Regions from separate parts of the Erwinia wuhanensis genome, predicted to be linked through region 1. Evidence: predicted binding sites of a transcription regulator. Region 1 holds the regulator's gene; each other region holds the start of a gene.
The links. The regulator Fur, encoded in region 1, represses iron uptake genes when iron is present. The targets are predictions, from matches to a motif close to ATAATAATGAGAACNACTATCAA.
Positions count from the first base shown of each region.

Region 2: fes (enterochelin esterase) is a predicted target of Fur. The motif match lies at 4,020-4,042, and genes of this name have one in related genera.
Region 3: QZH36_RS17640 (Nramp family divalent metal transporter) is a predicted target of Fur. The motif match lies at 3,600-3,622, and genes of this name have one in related genera.
Region 4: QZH36_RS19870 (TonB-dependent siderophore receptor) is a predicted target of Fur. The motif match lies at 1,783-1,805, and genes of this name have one in related genera.

Region 1 is NZ_JAUJUH010000002.1:401,180-406,293, forward strand. Features, by position in the region: gene pgm (phosphoglucomutase (alpha-D-glucose-1,6-bisphosphate-dependent)) at 1-43, opposite strand, end outside; gene seqA (replication initiation negative regulator SeqA) at 68-622, opposite strand; gene ybfF (esterase) at 859-1,623, shown strand; gene ybfE (LexA regulated protein) at 1,769-2,050, shown strand; gene fldA (flavodoxin FldA) at 2,192-2,722, shown strand; gene fur (ferric iron uptake transcriptional regulator) at 3,071-3,514, shown strand; gene QZH36_RS06360 (beta-N-acetylhexosaminidase) at 3,573-5,114, opposite strand, start outside.
Region 2 is NZ_JAUJUH010000005.1:122,413-127,526, forward strand. Features, by position in the region: gene QZH36_RS13450 (enterobactin synthase subunit F) at 1-2,513, opposite strand, end outside; gene QZH36_RS13455 (MbtH family protein) at 2,522-2,731, opposite strand; gene fes (enterochelin esterase) at 2,718-3,980, opposite strand; gene QZH36_RS13465 (MFS transporter) at 4,244-5,114, opposite strand, start outside.
Region 3 is NZ_JAUJUH010000008.1:26,236-31,349, forward strand. Features, by position in the region: gene QZH36_RS17625 (alpha-keto acid decarboxylase family protein) at 1-583, opposite strand, end outside; gene mgrA (L-glyceraldehyde 3-phosphate reductase) at 784-1,773, shown strand; gene QZH36_RS17635 (DUF2502 domain-containing protein) at 1,929-2,270, shown strand; gene QZH36_RS17640 (Nramp family divalent metal transporter) at 2,324-3,562, opposite strand; gene QZH36_RS17645 (NupC/NupG family nucleoside CNT transporter) at 3,926-5,113, shown strand.
Region 4 is NZ_JAUJUH010000009.1:219,704-224,817, forward strand. Features, by position in the region: gene QZH36_RS19870 (TonB-dependent siderophore receptor) at 1-1,740, opposite strand, end outside; gene QZH36_RS19875 (alpha/beta fold hydrolase) at 2,039-2,860, shown strand; gene birA (bifunctional biotin--[acetyl-CoA-carboxylase] ligase/biotin operon repressor BirA) at 2,900-3,865, opposite strand; gene murB (UDP-N-acetylmuramate dehydrogenase) at 3,862-4,899, opposite strand; gene QZH36_RS19890 (hypothetical protein) at 4,966-5,114, opposite strand, start outside.

The DNA of each region.
Region 1 (5,114 bases):
CGCTCTGCTGTGCTGGCTGCCCGGCACGGGGGTGACTGGCCATTGGCGCTTCTCCCTGACGCTGTGTTTAGAGTGTGCCGCAAACCTTGTCCGCCAGTTCCGTCGGGAACTGCATGGACGACATGATATGTTCAATCATGCTGCGTTTACGGCCTGTGTTGGTGTTGGTGATCACCCAATACGGCGTGCCGGGAATATGCTGCGGCTTGGTATGGGTGCCGTTCTGTACCAGGGTTTGCTGATTGCCTGCAAAGTAGACGCGCGTACGACCATGCAGTGACTCGGTCGCCGCGGCAAATGCTTTGGGATCCAGATTGTATAAAGTCGACAGGATCAGCATAAAACGGTTTACCGCTTTTTTCTGCTCCGCATACTCGTCCGACAGCAGCAGCTCGCGCACGGCGCGAACGCGATCCTGCGGGCGAGACGTCTCTTTCACCACGGTTTCCTGTACGCTGGCGACAGGCGCGGGCGCAGCCGTAACAGCAGGTGCCTTCGGCGCTGCCTGACCAGCAGAAAATTTCAGCATACGACGTAAAATGTCGGAGGCGCTTTCACCAATATGCTGAGTGTGGCTGGCGATATAACGGTAGAGCTCTTCGTCGACTTCAATAGTTTTCATCTTGATCCAGTACGATTATTGCTGATAAGAGCCGGTTAGCGACCTGTTTTACCCAGGCGCGGACGGACCAGCTCTAACACGAGGATTATAAAGTTAAATCCTGCCGGGTTGTAGCGCCAGCCCCAATTGCGGACAAAAGTCGGAATATGCCGTAAAAAGATCGGGTCTGTCGCGGCGGCAGAAAATCGCTGTTTTATGATAACCTAACCCCTCGTTTCCTCCGTAAGAAGTTTGCCATGAAATTGAATTTCCGCCTGCAATCTGAACAAACGACCGTTTCTGACGCGCCCGTGGTGCTTATTCACGGCCTTTTCGGCAACCTGGATAACCTTGGGGTGCTGGCGCGCGACCTGAAAGCGGATCGCCGCATTATTCAGGTGGACGTCCGAAATCATGGCCTTTCGCCGAGGTCGGATGAAATAAGCTATGCCGCAATGGCGCGCGACGTGCTGGAAACGCTGGATGAGCTTGATGCCGACCGGTTTGATATTATAGGCCATTCCATGGGCGGGAAAATCGCCATGACGCTGGCTTCCCTTGCCCCGGAACGCGTCGGGCAGCTGGTGGTTATCGATATTGCGCCGGTGGCCTACCGGGAACGCCATCACGACGCGATTTTCGCCGCGCTGGCCGCCGTCAGCGAAGCGGGCATTACCCGCCGGAGCGAAGCCGCCGCGCTGATGCGTCAGACCATAGAGGAAGAAGGCGTCATTCAGTTTCTGCTTAAATCGTTTCAGGACGGCGAATGGCGTTTCAACGTGCCGGCGCTCTGGCAGCACTACGATCGGATTATCGGCTGGGAAACGCTGCCCGCCTGGCCACATCCCACGCTGTTTATTCGGGGCGAACATTCGCCTTATCTACAGGAAGCGTATCGTGACGCGCTGCTGGCCCAGTTCCCTGCCGCCCGCGCCCACGTGATTACCGGCGCGGGTCACTGGGCGCATGCCGAGAAACCTGATGCCGTTTTGCGCGCCATCCGCCGTTTTTTTGCCCTGTGAAAACAAATGTTTCAGTAAAAGGCTAAATAATTGTCGTCGCGACTTTCGCTGGGGTATGATGGCGCGCTAAAATTTGTCGACGGCACCGGCCGCAAACGCTAACGGCTCAATCCATCAGAACTCCAGCCTTCAGTATCACGATTCTATGGCAAAAGAAAACACGGACCGCACCACGATCGATCTGTTCGCAGACGAGCGTCGACCGGGACGACCCAAAACCAATCCACTGGCACGTGATGAGCAGTTGCGCATTAACAAACGCAACCAGCTTAAGCGTGATAAAGTGCGCGGGCTGAAGCGCGTAGAACTGAAAATGAACAGTGACGCAGTTGACGCCCTGAACCAGCTCGCCGAGCAGCGTAATATGAGCCGCAGCGAACTGATAGAAGAGATGGTCATGGCGCAGTTAGCCAGGCCTGAGCGCTGAAGCACGCGCTACGGTAAAGCACAAAGCGACAAATGCAGGCGGATTAGCCGTTTATCCCCCTGTTGCTGTCTGCTATTATTGCCCTTAACATTTTCAGGCTAGCCGCCGCATATCATTAAGTTTCAAGAGGTTATTAAACTCATGGCAATCGTAGGCATTTTCTTTGGCAGCGATACGGGCAATACGGAAAACATTGCAAAAATGATCCAGAAGCAGCTCGGTAAAGAGGTGGCTGAAGTTCATGATATCGCTAAAAGCAGCAAAGAAGACCTTGAAGCCTTTGATATTTTGCTGCTGGGCATCCCGACCTGGTACTACGGTGAAGCGCAGTGCGACTGGGATGATTTCTTCCCTACGCTGGAAGAGATCGACTTCAACGGCAAGCTGGTCGCGCTGTTTGGCTGCGGCGATCAGGAAGATTACGCGGAATATTTCTGCGACGCGATGGGCACCATTCGCGACATTATCGAGCCTAACGGCGCGGTGATCGTCGGCCACTGGCCGACAGAAGGCTATGATTTCGAGGCCTCTAAAGGCCTGGCGGACGATACCCATTTCCTTGGCCTGGCCATTGATGAAGATCGCCAGCCGGAGCTGACCAACGAACGCGTTGAAAAGTGGGTCAAACAGATTTCTGACGAGCTTCAGCTCCAGGATATTCTCGAAGCGTGATAGCATTGGCCCGCTGTACGAATCCACAGCGGGCCAATGGTTTTTCCTATAGAAGTGATAGATACATATTTGTAACTTTTACCGTCAAAACGGTAGAATAGCACTGCTCCGCCTCCGCTTCTGCGGCGCCGAAAACCAGGCAGAGCGAACTGACAACCCAGCGTAAATGGGTGCTTGCTTTTCCGGACGTAACGACTTCTTATCCTTACATCCCCTGATGGTTTTGCATCTCCGCTGTGGTTTCTTCAAGGCATCGGTTCTATAATGAGACGCTCAGCTTTTGCGTCGACCGATGCTCACGGCTTCTCAGCCACTTAGTGACCAGCAAAGTAACAGGACAATATCCGCATGACTGACAATAACACCGCATTAAAGAAGGCCGGCCTGAAAGTCACGCTTCCTCGACTGAAAATTCTGGAAGTGCTTCAGGAACCAGAGTGCCATCACGTCAGTGCGGAAGATTTGTATAAACGCCTGATCGACATGGGCGAAGAGATTGGCCTGGCGACGGTTTACCGCGTTCTGAACCAGTTTGACGATGCGGGGATCGTGACCCGTCATAACTTCGAAGGCGGCAAGTCCGTGTTTGAACTGACCCAGCAGCAGCATCACGATCACCTGATCTGCCTGGACTGCGGCAAAGTAATCGAATTCAGCGACGAGTCTATTGAATCCCGCCAGCGTGATATTGCGACGAAGCACGGTATCAAACTCAGCAACCACAGCCTCTATCTTTACGGCCACTGCGCCACCGGCGACTGCCGTGAAGACGACACGCTGCACGATAAGTAATCGATTTCAATAAAAAACCGGCGATCGCTCGCCGGTTTTTTTTTTGCCTGCGCCCCGCCTATTTCAGGCTTTCCACGCGGCTGAAGCGCTTGCCGTCGCTACTGACGGCGCGGATCAACACCTCGCCGGAAACCGACGGACGGGCGCTGTCATGATAGCGCTGCCAGCTGTTGCCACCGTCCAGCGAGTAGTCAATAGCCACGCCCGGCAGGGCGATATTGGCTGCCAGCTTGCCCGCGACAAGACGTGCGCCCGGCTGCGGCAGACGATAGTGGATCCCGGCTTTATCCATTTTCGGCAGCTCGCGCTGGCCCAGCAGGTTTGCATAACGCTGCCAGTCCTTATTCAACGCCGCCCGATCGACATGCCGCGTTTGGCCGCCTTTATACTCACGTCCGGCCTGGTAAGTCTGCTCCCAGGCAGCACGATGCCAGCCGCGCTCCGCCACGGCCAGCGCGCGTGGGAAAATCATCCATTCCATCTGCTCGTCGGTACGTACGGTTTCGCTCCAGAGCTGGGCTGAAATCCCATACACGCCCGGCCAGGGCTTATCGGATTTAGCATCAAAGAAGTTACCGTCGCGATCCACCGATGTCTCTGCATTCTGCGGCATATTGTCCGGCGCGAAGCTGAACATTTTGCGCTCGTCGTTGAAGCGGGTGCCCCAGTAATAGCCTCTTTCCAGCGGATTGACCTCATAAGGGAAATCCATATAGAGATAGTCCGGGTTGGAGACGGTGACTTCGTAGCCTTTGTTAGCCCAGTCGTTAACGGTGTCAAAGCCGCCCCAGAAAAGCGTGTCCCAGAAATTAACGCCGATGCGCCTGGTCGCAAAGTCTTTAGCGCTCTTCGCATCCTTCAGGCCATCCTGCCACGCCTGCATCTTTTCAATACCGTGCGCGTTTACCCGCTCGCTGACCTTTTTGCCAAAGTAGCTGGGCAGATGATCCATATCCGCGACCTTGCCCGATTTCACCAACGCCTGACAAACCTGCGATTTCGCCCAGGGTTTATCTTCCTTGCTCAAATCGACCCTGCCCTTGCCTGCTTCGGGACTGGCCGCATCGGTATAGCCAACGCCCAGGCGGATGTTTTTCGCCTCGTCGCCGCCAAAGTGCCAGGTGGTTAACGGCGCGCCTGCCGCCTGATGCATCGCCTGAATTTCACTAATCACCTTATCAACAAAACGCATGGAGGAATCCAGGCAGGGATTCAGATAGCTGGTGCGATCGTAAAACTGTACGGAGGTGGTGTTCGAAGTATCGGTTGGATCGACCAGGCGATACTCGTTTGCCTCTTTGGTCTTACCCTCTTTCATCAGCCGGTTGTAGCGGGCTTCCATAGAAATCACCGCCGCCCTGGCATGAGCAGGCATATCGATTTCCGGGATGACTTCGATGCCGCGCGCTTTGGCATAGCGCAGGATAGCAATGTAGTCGTCGCGGGTCAGATAGCCATTGCCCTGCGCGTCGGCGAAAGGCCCGGATCCCAGCTGCGGCAGCAGACAGCGCTGCTCCGTCAGATCGTGGCAGCGTCTGGCACCAATATCAGTCAGCTCCGGCAGGCCGGGGATCTCAATACGCCAGCCTTCATCATCGCT
Region 2 (5,114 bases), on a different contig from region 1:
TCGCCTTCCGGATCGGCAATAAAACGGCTGGCGGTCAAATCGGCTCGCGCCAGATAGCCCTGCGCCAGCTGCACGCCGGTCAGATAGAGATCGCCCGCAATGCCCGGCGGCACCGGCTGCATATTGCCATCCAGGATGCGCAGCCCGGTGTTCCAGACCGGATAGCCAATCGGCACGCTTGCGCCCGTTACGTTGGCCAACGCTTCGCCGTAGGCCGGATACCAGCTCACATCCACCGCCGCTTCGGTCGGGCCATAAAGATTGTGCAGCGGCACGGCCGTTTTGTCCTGCCACTGGCGACAGAGATCGGTCGGCAGCGCCTCGCCGCTACAGAATACCCGCCGTAAAGAAGCACAGTGGGCCACGGCCTCGTCATCGGTTAACGCGGTGACAAACGCCGCCAGCATGGAAGGAACGAAGTGCGTAGTTGTGACACCGTAACGGCTGAACAGCGCCTGGAGCGCCTGCGGATCGCGATGCGCTTCCGGTGGCGCCATCACCAGCTGCGCGCCAGTCAGAAACGGCCAGAAAAATTCCCAGACCGAGACGTCAAAACTGCACGGCGTCTTTTGCAGCACTACATCGTCGGTAGTCAATCGATAGTGGTCCTGCATCCACAGCAGGCGGTTTACGATCGCCTGCTGGCCGACCATGACGCCTTTTGGCCGTCCGGTTGAGCCGGAGGTATAAATCACATAGGCGGTATGGTACGGGCGTGACAGATCCTGAGCAGGCGCAAGATCCACTGTCGGCAACGGCTGGTGGTAGCAGAAGCTTTGCAGATTTTCGAGCTGCGCAAAGCGGCCCAGCTGTTCTTCGGTGGTGATTAACAGACGCGGGTTAGCGTCTTCCAGCATCATGCTCAGCCGATCGGTCGGATAGCCGGTATCCAGCGGCAGCCAGGCGGCGCCCAGCTCCACAATGGCCTGTAGGGCAAGCGACAAAAATACCGAACGCGGCAGCGCCACGGCCACGATGTCGCCCGCCTGCACGCCCCGCTTTTGCAGCGCCTGAGCCAGCGCCGTTACCTGCTGACGCATCTCGCGGTAGGTAAAACTATGCTGGTCATCCGCCAGCGCGTCTGCGTCCGGGGTGCGCCGCGCCTGCGCCATAATCAGGCTGCTCAGCGTGGTTTGCGGTACCTCGATCGCCGTATCGTTAATCTGCCGCAGCCGCTTTTCCTCATGCGGGTGCAGCAGCGTCGCCTGCGCGTAGGTCAACGTCGGATGGCCCGCGAACTGGCTAAGCAGCAGCGGCAGGCGGGCAAGATGCTCACGCAGCGTTTCCGCCTGATAGCGCTCCGCGTTCGCCAGGATTTCCAGCGAGACGTTGCCCTCTTCGTCCGGGTAGAGCGCGATTTCCAGATCGCGTACCGGGCCGGAAGCCAGCTGGTGGGTCACGCCTTCGATACCGGCAAAATCCAGCCGGTAGTCAAACATTTTCAGGTTAATGACCGGGCCGAACAGCGGCTCGCTCAGCTGGCCGATATCCCTTTGGATTTGCTCCGCGTCGTAGCGCTGATGGCGGCGCGCTTTTTTCAACTGCTGCTGCAGCGCCTCCGCCAGCTGTGGCAACGTGGCCTGAGGATCGAGCCGTATCGCCATTGGCAGCACGTTGAGCACCGGCCCGGTGGCGCTCAGCGCGGCCGATCCCAGGCGGCGCATAAAGATAAAGCCCGCGCTGTATTCCGCCCGCGCGCTGAGGCGGCCCAGCCACACCGCAACCAGCGCCAGCGCCAGTTCCGACGCGCTGAGCTGGCTTTGCGCCCGCAGCTCGCGGAAATCTTCGCGGCTCAGCTGCAAATGCTGACGAATAAGATGCGTGGTGGCGCTTTGTCCGTTCAGCGGCAGCGGCGACAGGCTGGCGGGCATCGGCAGCTGGCTCGCCTGCTCTTTCCAGAAGGCGGCATCGCGCTGGCGGGTCGCGGAGGCGCTATAGCGATCGTACTCCTCCACCACGTCGCTGAAAGGGACGAAAGGCGAAGGCTTCGGCTCGCTGCCGGTGCAAAGCGCAGTATAAATCTCCGCAATGCGACGAGTGATGGCGGTAAAGCTGAAGCCGTCCACCACCAGATGATGAAAACGCTGATACCAGTACCAGCGGCTTTCGCTCAGGCGAAAAAGAATATGACGGTAGATCGGACTGCCGCTGCTGATGCGCAAATCCTGATCCAGATCCTGCTGCATACGCGCCAGCGCCGCCGCTGCGGGATCGGCCTCGTGGCGCAGATCGACGCACTCCGGCAGGGTAAAGTCAGCGTCGGCATCGACCCACTGCATCGGCACGCCGTCCCTTTCGGTAAAGCGCATCCGCAGCGTGTCCGCCTCCTGCATCCCGCACACCACGGCCTTGCGCAGCAGCGGCTCATTCAACGCGCCGTTCAGCTCCACATAGTGCGCCACGCTCCAGGCGTTTACCTGTGACGAAAGCTGTTCCGCCATCCAGATACCGGACTGCGCCGCTACCAGCGGCATCATTTGCTGCTGCACTTTATGCATCAGCGCCTCGCTCATTTCACTTTTCACGCTGTGACTCCCGCCGCAAAATGGGCCGGGGTCAGCGTTTGCCAGCGCGCCAGCCAGTCGTTGCATTCGTGCTGCGTCGCCGGGCCATACGCCGGCTGCCAGCCAGCGGGCCGGGCGCAGTGGGCTGGCCACAGGCTGTAGCCCAGATGATTTTGCAGCACGAAAAACGGCCCCTCAGGGCGATCGAAAGGATTACTCTGTTCCATCGGAAACTCCGGATTTAGCAGGGACAGACTGCCACAGCGTGGTCAGCCCGTTAATCAGGCCGCCTCGCCAGCACAGCGCGTCGTGGCCGCCGTCAACAAGGCGATAGTGCAGCGTCGGGCAGGCCCGTTGCAGCAGCGGATAAATGCGCTGGTTAGCCTGCAAAACGACAGGTTCGCGCAGGCCCGCTTCCAGATAAATGCGCAGCGGCGCAACGCTGAGCCGGCCCTGCATCAGCTGCTCTGTCAGCCAGCCGTCCTCGCCGGTGCGCTGGCGATGCGGCCACCAGAAAGAGCCGGACTGGCTGAGCGCGCAGCCGAAACGCTGCGGCCAGTGCAGCGCGGCATAGAGGGCGGAAAGACCGCCGAAGCTCTGTCCGGCCACCACGGTGGTCACCGGTTCGTCGCGCCAGCGCGCGTGCTGCGCAAGCAGCGGCAGCAGCTCTTCCTGGACCGCCAGCCAGAAGTCGGGATTGCAGGTCAGCTCCTCGCCGCGATGCTGCGTGTCGATGGCATCAATCAGCAGATAAACCGCCTGTGGCAGCTGACCGCGATCGGTTTGCGCCTGCAGTGCAGACCAGACCGGCATCTGCTCCGCCCAGAACTGGCCATCCAGCAGCACGGCCAGCGGGCGCTGTTCCGGCTGGCTTTCGCCAGTGGTGAAAAGCCATACCCGCCGCTGATTGCCCAGCCTTTTGCTTTCCCACGTCAGGCAGCACGGCGCAGCGAACTCAACGCGCTCTGTCCAACCCGGCTGCACAGGCGCCTGCGGCAGATGCAGCGCGGAGACGGGATGGCCGCGTCCGCCTCGCCAGCTGGTATGGGGATTAAGCGGATCGGCTATCGCCTGCGGCAGCAGCCTGCGCCAGCCTTCGCGCAGCGCCGCGCGGTCCGGCGGACTTTGCAGCGCCTCGGGGGGAAAATCATTTTCGTTTACGGAAGGGATAAAGCAGTAGCTGCCTCGCCAGCCCGCATTTAGCCGAACCTGCCACTGCCAGATAGCCGTGCCGCTGATGCGTTGCAGGCTTTGCGGCGCGCGCTGCTGGTGATGATCGGTGACGCCGGTGATATAAATCCATACCCGGCGCACCGGCGAAGTCTGTTCCGTTCCGGCGGGATCCCGCCAGTAAAAGGTGACGGTGCAGATGTCACCTTCCGTCACGACCGCTGGCGACCCCAGGCTCAGCTTGTGCTGCCAGCTCGCCTGCGCGTCGCTATCCCAACCGCCTGTCATATCATCATCTTCCATCATTAGTGCCATGAAAACAGGAACTGCAAGGCGTCGATTTTATTGATAATGGTTTTCATTTGCAATAAGAAATCATCACGTTTTTCAGACCGTCGAGACGTACCGCTTGGTCTTAACCCGCAGAAAAGATAAGGAAAAAAGGAAGCGACCACGGAAAAAACAGGCTGTCGATAACCTATCGGCGCGGCCAGCCTGGCGAAAAAAACGAGGGGGAGAAAAGCGGTAACGGCGCCGTTAATCATTAACGGCGCTTATTAAGGGTGGGATCAGGAAGAAGAAACGGGATCGTGCAGCCGCTGGCGCTTGCGAAGGCTCGGGAACCAGGCCATCCACAGGCCGACCACGATCAGCGTGCCAATACCGCCGACTGCCGCCGCCGGCGCCGCGCCCAGCCAGGCTGCCAGCATCCCCGACTCAAATTCACCAAGCTGATTAGAGGTATTAATAAAAATAGAGTTAACCGCGCTGACGCGTCCGCGCATCTCATCCGGCGTATCCAGCTGCACCAGCGAGCCGCGGATCACCATACTGACCATATCGAACCCGCCCAGCGCAAACAGCGCCAGCAGCGACAGCCACAGCTCTTCAGAGAGCGCAAACACCAGCGTCGCCACGCCGAAACCGGCTACGGAGGCAAACATGATTTTACCGACGTTGCGCTCCAGCGAACGACGGCTGAGCCAGAAGCCGACCAGCAGGCCGCCAACCGCTGGCGCGCCGCGCAGCAGGCCCAGCCCCCACGGCCCGGTATGCAGAATATCTTTGGCGAAAATGGGCAGCAGCGCCGTCGCCCCGCCCAGCAGTACCGCAAACAGATCCAGCGAAATGACGCCCAGCACGTCCGGCCGGTTACGGATAAATTTCACCCCGGCAAAGACGCTGGCGAAGGTGGCGGGCGTGCGCGGCGGCGGCGCATGGTCGTAGCGCAGGCGGCTGACCATCACGACGGAGATAAGATAGAGTACGCCAGTGGTGATATAGACCGCCTGCGGCCCGGCAACGTATAAAAAGCCGCCGAGCGCCGGGCCAAGCATGGAAGCCGTTTGCATCGATGCGGCGTTGGCGGCCGTCGCCCGCGCCAGTATTGAGGGCGGCACCAGCGCGGGCAGCATGGACTGCAGCGACGGCGCCTCTAAC
Region 3 (5,114 bases), on a different contig from region 1:
TGAAGGCATCCAGACTGCTTTGCAGCGATTCGGCCCGGTAAGTCAGCGTGCCGATGGGCGGCTGGATGGGCGCTTCCGCCACGTCCGTGGGCATAAAGAGGTAAACGGGACGATGTTCGCGCAGCGCGGTCAGCAGCAGCCGATCGATTTCCGCCGCCGCGTTTTCTCTGGTCAATACGGCCTGCGCCACGGTGACCTCACGGGCAATGCGTAGAAAATGCGCGTAGTCGCCGTCGCCCAGCGTATGGTGCAGTAACAGCTTCTCTTCCTGCGCCGCGCTGGCTGGCGCGCCGACAATATGGATAACCGGCAGATATTCGGCATAGCTGCCCGCCACGCCGTTTAAGGCACTCAGTTCACCCACGCCGAAAGTGGTGAGCAGCGCCGCCGCGCCGCGACAGCGCGCATAGCCGTCGGCGGCATAGGCCGCGTTCAGCTCGTTGCTGCTGCCCGCCCAGGCAATCTTTTTGCTGGCGATAACGTGATCCAGAAACTGCAAATTGTAATCGCCCGGCACGCCGAACAGATGCCCGATGCCGATTTCCTGCAGACGCAGCAACAGATAGTCTCCAACGCTTTGCATGGCTTTCTCCTCTGATAGGTTGTAATGAGTATTGCGCATCCTTTGCGCGCCATGTGAAATCCGTCGTCGCCCGCGATGGCAAGCAAAGATGACGCCTGAGACTTTTCCGCAAGTTGCGATCCGCCGCGCGAACCGGTTCGGTGTAACCGTATACACTGCTATGCTCATTTTGCCTTTCCTTCTGAGCACAGGAACTTTTCATGGTTTATCAGCCTGACGAAAATCGTTATCAGACAATGAGTTATCACCGCTGCGGCCGCACCGGCCTGAAGCTGCCCGCCGTCTCGCTCGGCCTGTGGCATAACTTTGGCGACAGCACGCTGGTAGAGAACAGCCGCGCGCTGCTGCGCCACGCTTTCGACCAGGGCATTACCCATTTTGACCTTGCCAATAATTACGGCCCGCCGCCCGGCTCGGCAGAAGAAAACTTCGGTCGCATTCTGCGTCAGGATTTCGCTTCGCTGCGCGACGAGCTGATTATCTCTTCCAAAGCGGGCTATACAATGTGGGACGGGCCTTACGGCGACTGGGGCTCACGTAAATATCTGATCGCCAGCCTCGATCAGAGCCTGAAGCGTATGGGCCTGGACTATGTCGATATTTTTTATCACCACCGTCCCGATCCGGAAACGCCGCTGGAAGAAACCATGACCGCGCTGGATCACCTGGTGCGCCAGGGGAAAGCGCTTTACATCGCGCTTTCTAACTATCCGGCGCAGCTGGCGGCGGAGGCCATTGCCATCCTGAAGCAGCTGGGTACGCCCTGTTTGATCCACCAGCCGAAATACTCCATGTTTGAACGCGCGCCGGAAGACGGCCTGCTGGATGTGCTGCAGCAGCAGGGCGTGGGCTGTATCGCTTTCTCACCGCTGGCGGGCGGCGTGCTGACCGATCGTTATTTGCAGGGCATTCCGGAAGATTCACGCGCCGCCAGCGGCAGCCGTTTCCTCAGCAGCGAGCAGCTGACGCCGGAGAAGATGGAGAAAGTGCGGCAGCTGAACGAGCTGGCGCAGCAGCGCGGCCAGAAACTGTCGCAAATGGCGCTGGCTTGGGTACTGCGCGGCGGTCGCGTCACGTCAGTGCTGATCGGCGCCAGCAAAACCAGTCAGATAGACGATGCCATAACGATGCTGAACCAGCGCGAATTCAGTCAAAGCGAGCTGGATCGCATCGACGCGATCCTCGCCTGATCCCTTTGCCGCCGCGTCCTGCGGCGGCCTGTCTTACTGACATTTCCTTTAACACTTTTTCGACACTTTTAGGAATTAGCCAGGCGAAACCCCTGCGCTCTCCTTATAATACTGGCATCAGGGCGGAGCAGTTGTGCCGCTGATAAGGAGAGAAAATGAAACATCTATTGCTTATTGCCGCTTTGCTGGCAGGTTCAGCCTTACACACAGCACAGGCTGACAGCGCCCGGATTATGTTAGCGCCGGGCGTTTCGCTTCATCTGGGCGATCGCGATCGTCACGGGCGTTACTGGGACGGCGGCCGCTGGCGCGAAGGCCACTGGTGGCGCAACAACTATCGCTATGGCGAAGGCCGCTGGTGGCGCCATGAACAGTGGCGCCGTCAACAGGAGATGCGTCAACGGCATGAATGGCGACGCGACCAGCGCTGGCGCGACCACGAACGGCAGCGCGAATGGCGTCACGAGCGGGATCGTCACCACGACGGACGCTGGTAAAAAAAAGGGTGCTCACAGGAGCACCCTTTTTCACTTGTTGCTTAGCGTCTCGCCTAAAGCTCCATCGCTATAGATATCAGCAGATAGAAGTTCAGCGCCACCACCACCACCACGATAACCTTGCCTGCCGCCTGCATCAGGCGCGAGTTCACCAGTTCGCCCATCAGTTCGCGATTGCCGGTAAAAGAGAGCAGCGGGATAAGCGCCAGCGCGATACCGAAGCTGAGCAGCACCTGGCTCATCACCAGAATGCGCGTCGGCTCCCAGCCAGCCAGGATCACGATAAACGAGGGCAGCATCGTCACAACACGCCGCACCAGGAGCGGAATACGTATATGGATAAAGCCCTGCATTACCACCTGCCCCGCCATCGTTCCCACTACGGTGGAAGAGAGTCCGGCCGCCAGCAGGCTCAGACCGAAGACTATGGCCGCCGCACGGCCCAGCAGCGGATCGAGCGTCAGATAGGCCTGATCCAGATCCGCGATGCCGGTATGGCCGCTGAAGTGAAAAGCCGCCGCCGCCGTCGCCATCATCGCCAGATTCACAAATCCCGCGATGGTCATGGCGACCGCCACATCCAGTTTTGTCGAGGAGTAGCGCTCTGCGCGGCTGCCGCCGTCAGGGCTTTGCGTTAAGGAAGAGTGCAGATAAATCACGTGCGGCATAATCGTTGCGCCCAGCACGCCCGCCGCCAGCAGCACCGCATCGGCGGTCGGCAGCGTCGGCACGGCAAGGCCCTGCATCAGATCCATCACTTTTGGCTGAGAGAAAAACAGCTCGATCACATAGGCCGCCGCCACAAACAGCAGCAGGCCGCCGATGACCAGTTCCAGCGGCTTCTGGCCCCGGCTTTGCAGCATCAAAATCAGGAACGTCACCACGCCCGTCAGCACCGCACCCTGCAGTAAACTGACGCCAAAGAGCAGCTTAAAGCCGATAGCCGCGCCGATAAACTCGGCCAGGTCGGTGGCCATGGCGATAATTTCCGCCTGGATCCAGTAGAACCATACGGCAGGACGCGGAAAGCGATCGCGGATATGCTCCGCCAGGTTTTTGCCGGTGGCGATGCCCAGCTTAGCGGACATTAACTGGATCACCATCGCCATGATATTGGCCCAGACCACCACCCACAGCAGCTTATAGCCATAGGAAGCGCCAGCCTGGATATTGGTCGCGAAGTTGCCGGGATCGATATAGCCAATCGCCGCAATAAAAGCGGGCCCCATCAGCGCGAATTTGATTTTACGGGAACTACGGACCGTCTGCTCCGCGGTGCGGCCTTCAAACATCGTCTTACCCCTTAATACACCCGAGGAAGGTATTGTCATTCAAATGATAATGATTATCAACATCATTTGTACTGGTTAAACTTATCGCTGTAATAGCCTACGCTAAAAAGTATAGCCTTTGCTATACCCAAAGGTAGCGTTTCGTGTGGCCGATTTGTAAGCGATAAACTTACTTTAGGTTAAAAAGTATTCCCCCACAAGTTGACGGGTGGTTTTTTAAACAGTATCAGGATGTGACAGGAAAGCAGAATGTCGATTTAAGCCGATAGGAATTTATTATATTGAGGCTTTAGTCTCGTTTTTCTGCAACTTGTTACATAGAATGTGCAGCGAAATATAACAGCCTTCAAATTTGGAGCACTCATGTCCCGCATTCTGCATTTTGCTTTGGCGCTGGTGGTGGTGACGTTACTGGCCTTACTGGTCAGCAGCGATCGGAAAAATATCCGCGTCCGTTTTATTATTCAGCTTCTGGTGATCGAGGTGCTGCTGGCCTGGTTCTTCCTGAACTCCGAAATCGGCTTAGGGTTTGTCAAAGGCTTTGCCGGCTTCTTCGACAAGCTGCTGGGCTTTGCCGCTCAGGGCACCAGCTTTGTCTTTGGTGGCATGAACGATAAAGGCCTGGCGTTCTTCTGGCTTAACGTACTCTGCCCTATCGTCTTTATCTCCGCCCTTATTGGTATTCTGCAACACTTCCGTATTCTGCCCGTGGTTATCCGGGCAATCGGCACCGTGCTGTCAAAAGTCAACGGCATGGGTAAGCTGGAATCTTTTAACGCGGTAAGCTCGCTGATTTTGGGACAGTCAGAAAACTTTATCGCCTATAAAGATATTCTGGGCAAAATGTCGCAGCGCCGCATGTACACCATGGCCGCTACGGCGATGTCGACCGTATCGATGTCCATCGTCGGCGCCTATATGACCATGCTCCAGCCGAAATATGTGGTGGCCGCGCTGATCCTGAATATGTTCAGCACCTTTATCGTGCTGTCGTTGATCAACCCGTACCGCATCGAAAACGAAGAAGACCTGAAGCTGAACGATCTGCATCAGGGACAGAGCTTCTTTGAAATGCTGGGCGAATATATCCTTGCCGGTTTCAAAGTGGCGGTCATCGTCGCCGCGATGCTGATTGGCTTTATCGCGCTGATCTCTGCCGTCAATACGCTGTTTGATACGATTTTTGGTATCAGCTTCCAGGGCGTGCTGGGCTATGTGTTCTATCCTTTTGCCTGGGTAATGGGCGTGCCCGCCAGCGAAGCGTTGCAGGTCGGCAGTATCATGGCGACCAAGCTGGTTTCCAACGAATTCGTGGCGATGATCGACCTGCAAAAAATTGCCGGTACTCTGTCGCCGCGCGGCGAAGGCATCCTTTCCGTGTTCCTGGTTTCTTTTGCCAACTTCTCCTCTATCGGCATCGTGGCGGGCGCTATCAAAGGCCTGAACGAAGAGCAGGGCAACGTAGTGTCGCGCTTCGGCATGAAGCTGCTGTACGGTTCGACGCTGGTTAGCGTGCTCTCCGCTTCCATTGCAGGCCTGGTGCTGGGCTGAT
Region 4 (5,114 bases), on a different contig from region 1:
TCCTTCCACCAGCGCCTTGCCGCCGTTTTCCCAGCGCAGAACATGATAACCATCCGAAGCTATGCCAATAAAATCCGTGCCGGAGACGATTTTATTTTTGTAGTCGTTACGGAAATAGGTAATCCCTGCCGCATAGCCCGCGTTAGCAAACTCCAGACCAACCTCTTTATTGATGCTGATTTCCGGATCCAGATCGTCGTTGCCCATCAAATAACATTTGCTGTCGATCCCGATCGGGCAGCCGTTGCCCCGCGTTTTCAGCAAATAGCCTTCGCTGGACTGATAGAGGTTAGGCGCTTTAAATACGCGCGCGATACCGGCTTTCAGCTTGAAGTGTTCACCTAATGCCTGAGAAGCATTGAGGCTGGGGCTGTAGTTAGCGCCAAACTTGCTGTGATAGTCAATGCGTAAACCGGGGATCAGGTTGGTGCCGACGACCGGCTCAATGTTATCTTCCAGATAAAACGCGCTCATCTCCGCGCTGTTTTTAGCGCTGCGGTTGTCCGTGATGCCGCTGCCCGATACGCCGCTGGCATTGGTAGCGCGCATCGAAGCGGGGTCGTTCAGCACTTCGCGGTTCCACTCTGCTCCCAGCGTCAGCGTTTGCTCCAGCCATTTTTCCAGCGGGATAGTTGCTTCGCCGCTGGTGCGGTAATTTTGCAGACGGCTGGTGTCATAAGTCTCGCTGTCGATCATTCCCTCTACGCGACCTGTCGTGCCTTCATGCAGACGGGTATTGTTGGTTTTCTCGTAGTAGAAACCGACTTTTGACTGCCCCCAGTCCCAGACGCCATTGTGCGTGATGCCATAGCTCTGACGATACATGCGGTTGGTTTCCTGGCCGTACAGCGTCGGCACCAGATCGCTGATATTGCCGTTGCTGTGCTGCGTATCGCCCGCATAGATATTGCCCTGGCGGCTGTAGCCCACATCGAAATCGACAATTTGCGTCGGCGTCATTTTCCAGGAGAGCTGCGCGTTAATATCTTTGTTGCGTACCCCTTCCCGACCCGCCGCGTGGCTACCGTTTTCTGCGGTATTGATATCGTAAGCATCGGCGTCGGTTTTATTGATATTGCCATACAGCCGCGCGGTCAGCGCTTCGCCCGCCAGCGGGCCGCTCAGGCTGAAGTTGGCGCGTCTGGTGGCGCCTTCCTTGTCGTTTTCCGGCTGGCTGGTAAACAGCGACAGTGAACCGTGCCAGTCGTTGGTGGGGCGTTTGGTGATGATATTGATCACGCCGCCCGCCGCGCCGGAGCCGTAGCGCGCCGCCGCTGGCCCGCGCAGTACTTCTATACGCTCGACCATCTCTGCCGGCACCCAGTTGCTGTCGCCGCGCGTATCGCGTTCCCCACGCCAGCTGTAGCGCACAGAATTGCGCGACCTCGTCGGTATGCCGTCAATCAGGATCAGCGTGTTTTCCGGCCCCATGCCGCGAATATCGATTTGTCGATTGTTACCGCGGCTGCCTGTGGCGCTGTTGCCGGTCAGGTTTACGCCGGGCATCTTGCGGATAATGTCGGAAAGATCGTTAACGGGCGGCTCTTTGGCAATATCTTCCGCAGTAATGACAGAAACGCCCGGCTGCTGTTTTAACTGCTCTTCAGCAGAGCGGGTCACCACCATTTCCGCCTCGTCATCTTTGACTGCTTCTGTTTCAGCCGTCCAGGCCGGGCCGCTTGCAAAGCAGGCGATAACCATCGCCAACGGCTTGATTTTAAAACTCTTTGTTTCAACCATTAATCATATCCCTGATTATTTATCATGATTTAGTAAATGCGCATGATAACGATAACTATTCTCTTTTGAATAATAAAGGATGAACTTCACAATTTACTTTTCCTTGCAAAGCAGCGGGTAAAACAGGTTTTGATGGCAGGGGCGTCACTGCCAGCAGCAGTAGTCAGACTACGCGTTATCTAAGCCAGGCGGATCTCCATCATTATTTCATCGCTTGTTAAATATTTTGCTTTCTCTTTCTGGCGTAATTGAGGCTAAGGTTAACGAGTCAACCCAACCATAAGCTGAGGAAACACGCATGAGCACGTTCAGGACGCAGGATGGTACGCAGATTTATTACAAAGACTGGGGCAAGGGTAAGCCGGTTCTGTTCAGTCACGGCTGGCCGCTGGATGCCGATATGTGGGACAGCCAGATGAATTTTCTGGCCGAACGCGGCTACCGCGTTATTGCCTTCGACCGTCGTGGTTTTGGCCGTTCCGATCAGCCATGGGAAGGGTATAACTATGACACTTTCGCATCCGATATTAATGACCTAATCGAACATCTCGATCTGCACGATATTACGCTGGTCGGCTTCTCGATGGGTGGCGGCGACGTGACCCGCTATATTGGCCGCTATGGCACCGAACGTGTTAGCGCCCTGGCGCTGCTGGGTGCGGTTACGCCGATTTTTATCAAAACCGATGACCATCCGGAAGGCGTGGACAAATCTGTTTTTGACGATATCAAGGCAGGATTACGTAAGGATCGCGCGCAGTTTATCAGCGATTTCGCCACGCCCTTTTACGGCCTCAACAAGGGAATGACGGTATCGGAAGGCGTAAAAACGCAGACGCTGAATATCGCGCTGCTGGCTTCGCTGAAAGGCACTATCGACTGCGTGACCGCTTTCTCAGAAACCGATTTCCGCCCGGACGTGAAGAAGATCGACGTGCCGACGCTGGTTATTCACGGCAGCAGCGACCAAGTCGTGCCTTTTGAGGCTACCGGCAAGCTGGCCGCCGAAACCATCACGGGCGCGCAGCTAAAAATTTACGACGGCGCACCGCATGGCTTCGCCGTTACGCATCAGCAGCAGCTTAACGAGGATCTGCTGGCTTTCCTGCAAGCCCGTTAACGCTTTCACGAGAGGACGATAAGGGGCTACGGCCCCTTTTTATTTATCCTGTGGACGCAAAGAGATTTCGCCGCCAACCCAGGATTTGCGCACGCCATCCTGCTCCAGGATCAAGCCGCCCTGCTGATCGATGCCTCTGGCGATGCCCGGTATCTCGCGGTCGCCTATCAGCAGCTTCACCGGCCGGTTCAGGAAATTATCCAGCTTACTCCAGCGCTCAATAAAAGGTGCCAGGCCTTCACGCTCAAAAAGCTGAAGGGATCCGCGCATATTATTGACCAGGCTGGCAGCCAGCTTGTTTCTGTCTATGGTGACACCCGCTTCCTCCAGGTTAATCCACGCCTGATTAACTACGCTGGCGTCCGGCGAGCGCATCGCCAGGTTTATGCCTGTGCCGATCACGATATTCGCCGCATCGCCCGCTTTTCCCGTTAATTCCACAAGAATGCCGGCGAGTTTACGATCGTTCAGGTAAAGATCGTTTGGCCATTTTACCCTGACATCGCTTGCGCCCAGCGCCTGTAAGACTTCCGCCGTCACAATGCCGATAACCAGACTTAACCCCATCGCAGCCAGCGGGCCTTGCTCCAGCCGCCAGTACATAGAGAGATAAAGGTTGGAGCCGAAGGGAGAAAACCACTGACGCCCACGACGACCGCGACCCGCCTGCTGATATTCCGCCACGCAGGCATCGCCGGATTGAAGCGTAGCCATTCTGTCCAGCAAATACTGATTGGTGGAATCGATCACCGGGATCACCGCCAGGCCGCCCTGATCCAGCTGTGAGAGGATTGTTTCTTCATTCAGCAGCTGGATCGGGCCTGACAGGCTATAGCCCTTACCGGTTACGGTAAAAACATCAATGCCCCACTCTTTGAGCGTCTGAATATGTTTGTTAATGGCGGCACGGCTCATGCCCAGCCGCTCGCCCAGCTGTTCGCCGGAATGAAATTCGCCGTCGGCCAGAATGGCGACAAGTTTTAACGGAACGGTTTGATCTTTCATGCAATGACTCCGACGGCATCCTGCTCGCCTTCGGCGCCGATAAAGCGCACTTCAGGTTCGAGCCATACATTGAATTTCTGTCCAACACGCTGACGAACTTCATGCGCCAGCGCCACAATATCGTCACTGGTCGCCCGATCCTTATTGATCAAGACCAGCGCCTGATGCTGATGAACCGCCGCGCCACCTACCGTATAGCCTTTAAGATCGCAGCGATCGATCAGCCAGCCCGCAGCCAACTTTACGCTGCCGTCAGCCTGCGGATAGCGCGGCATATCTGGCCAGTCTGCCGCAATAGCGGCCGCCTGTTCCGCAGCGATCACCGGATTTTTAAAAAAACTGCCGGCATTGCCCGTTTCGGCAGGATTGGGCAGCTTGCTGCTGCGCATCGCACATACCGAGTCGAAAATCTGCTGTGGCGTGACCGTAGCTGAAGAAAGCCTGCTTAAATCGCCGTAGGTGATGACAGGTGACCACTGCTTTTGCAGGATCAGACCAACGGCGATAATGGCGTAGCCGCATTGATATTGGTGTTTGAAGATACTGTCACGGTAGCCGAACTGGCAGTCCTGCGCAGAAAGGCGGCTGACCTGACCATCAGACAGATGCAGAATATCGACATACTCGCAGACGTTTTTTAACTCGACGCCATAGGCGCCGATATTCTGAATCGGTGCCGATCCCGTACAGCCGGGGATCATCGCCATGTTTTCCAGCCCTGGCAGCCCGTTTTCCAGCGTGTACTGAACCAGCTGATGCCAGTTTTCTCCGGCGCCTACATGCAGATGCCAGGCTTCCGCGCTCTCTTTTACCGTTATGCCTTTGATACGATTGACGATGGCGGTACCGTTAAAGTCCTTTAAAAACAGGATATTGCTGCCTTCGCCTATTAACAGTGCCGGTCGCTGCTGGCGCTGGCTTTCCTGCCAGGCGGCGCTTAACGCTTCTGCCGTGGTAGCAATAACGATATTTTGTGCAGAGACATCAAGATTAAATGTATTGAAAGGTTGTAAAGAGTGCTGCTGGCTGGACATGAGACGGCCTTAACAAATTTATCTGCCCGTAGTTTACCCGATTTCAGAGTGGAAGCGTGGAAGGATTTACTGCGAAATGGCGCTTACGCCAGGATGAGCAGGCTCAAAAAACTGCTGTGCACGCAGAAAAATAATGACGGAAAAAAGCTTTTTTGGCTCTACTTTCGCATATTTTTGCAGCAAAAAAAAGCGTTGAGTGGCGTTTAAAATAGCCA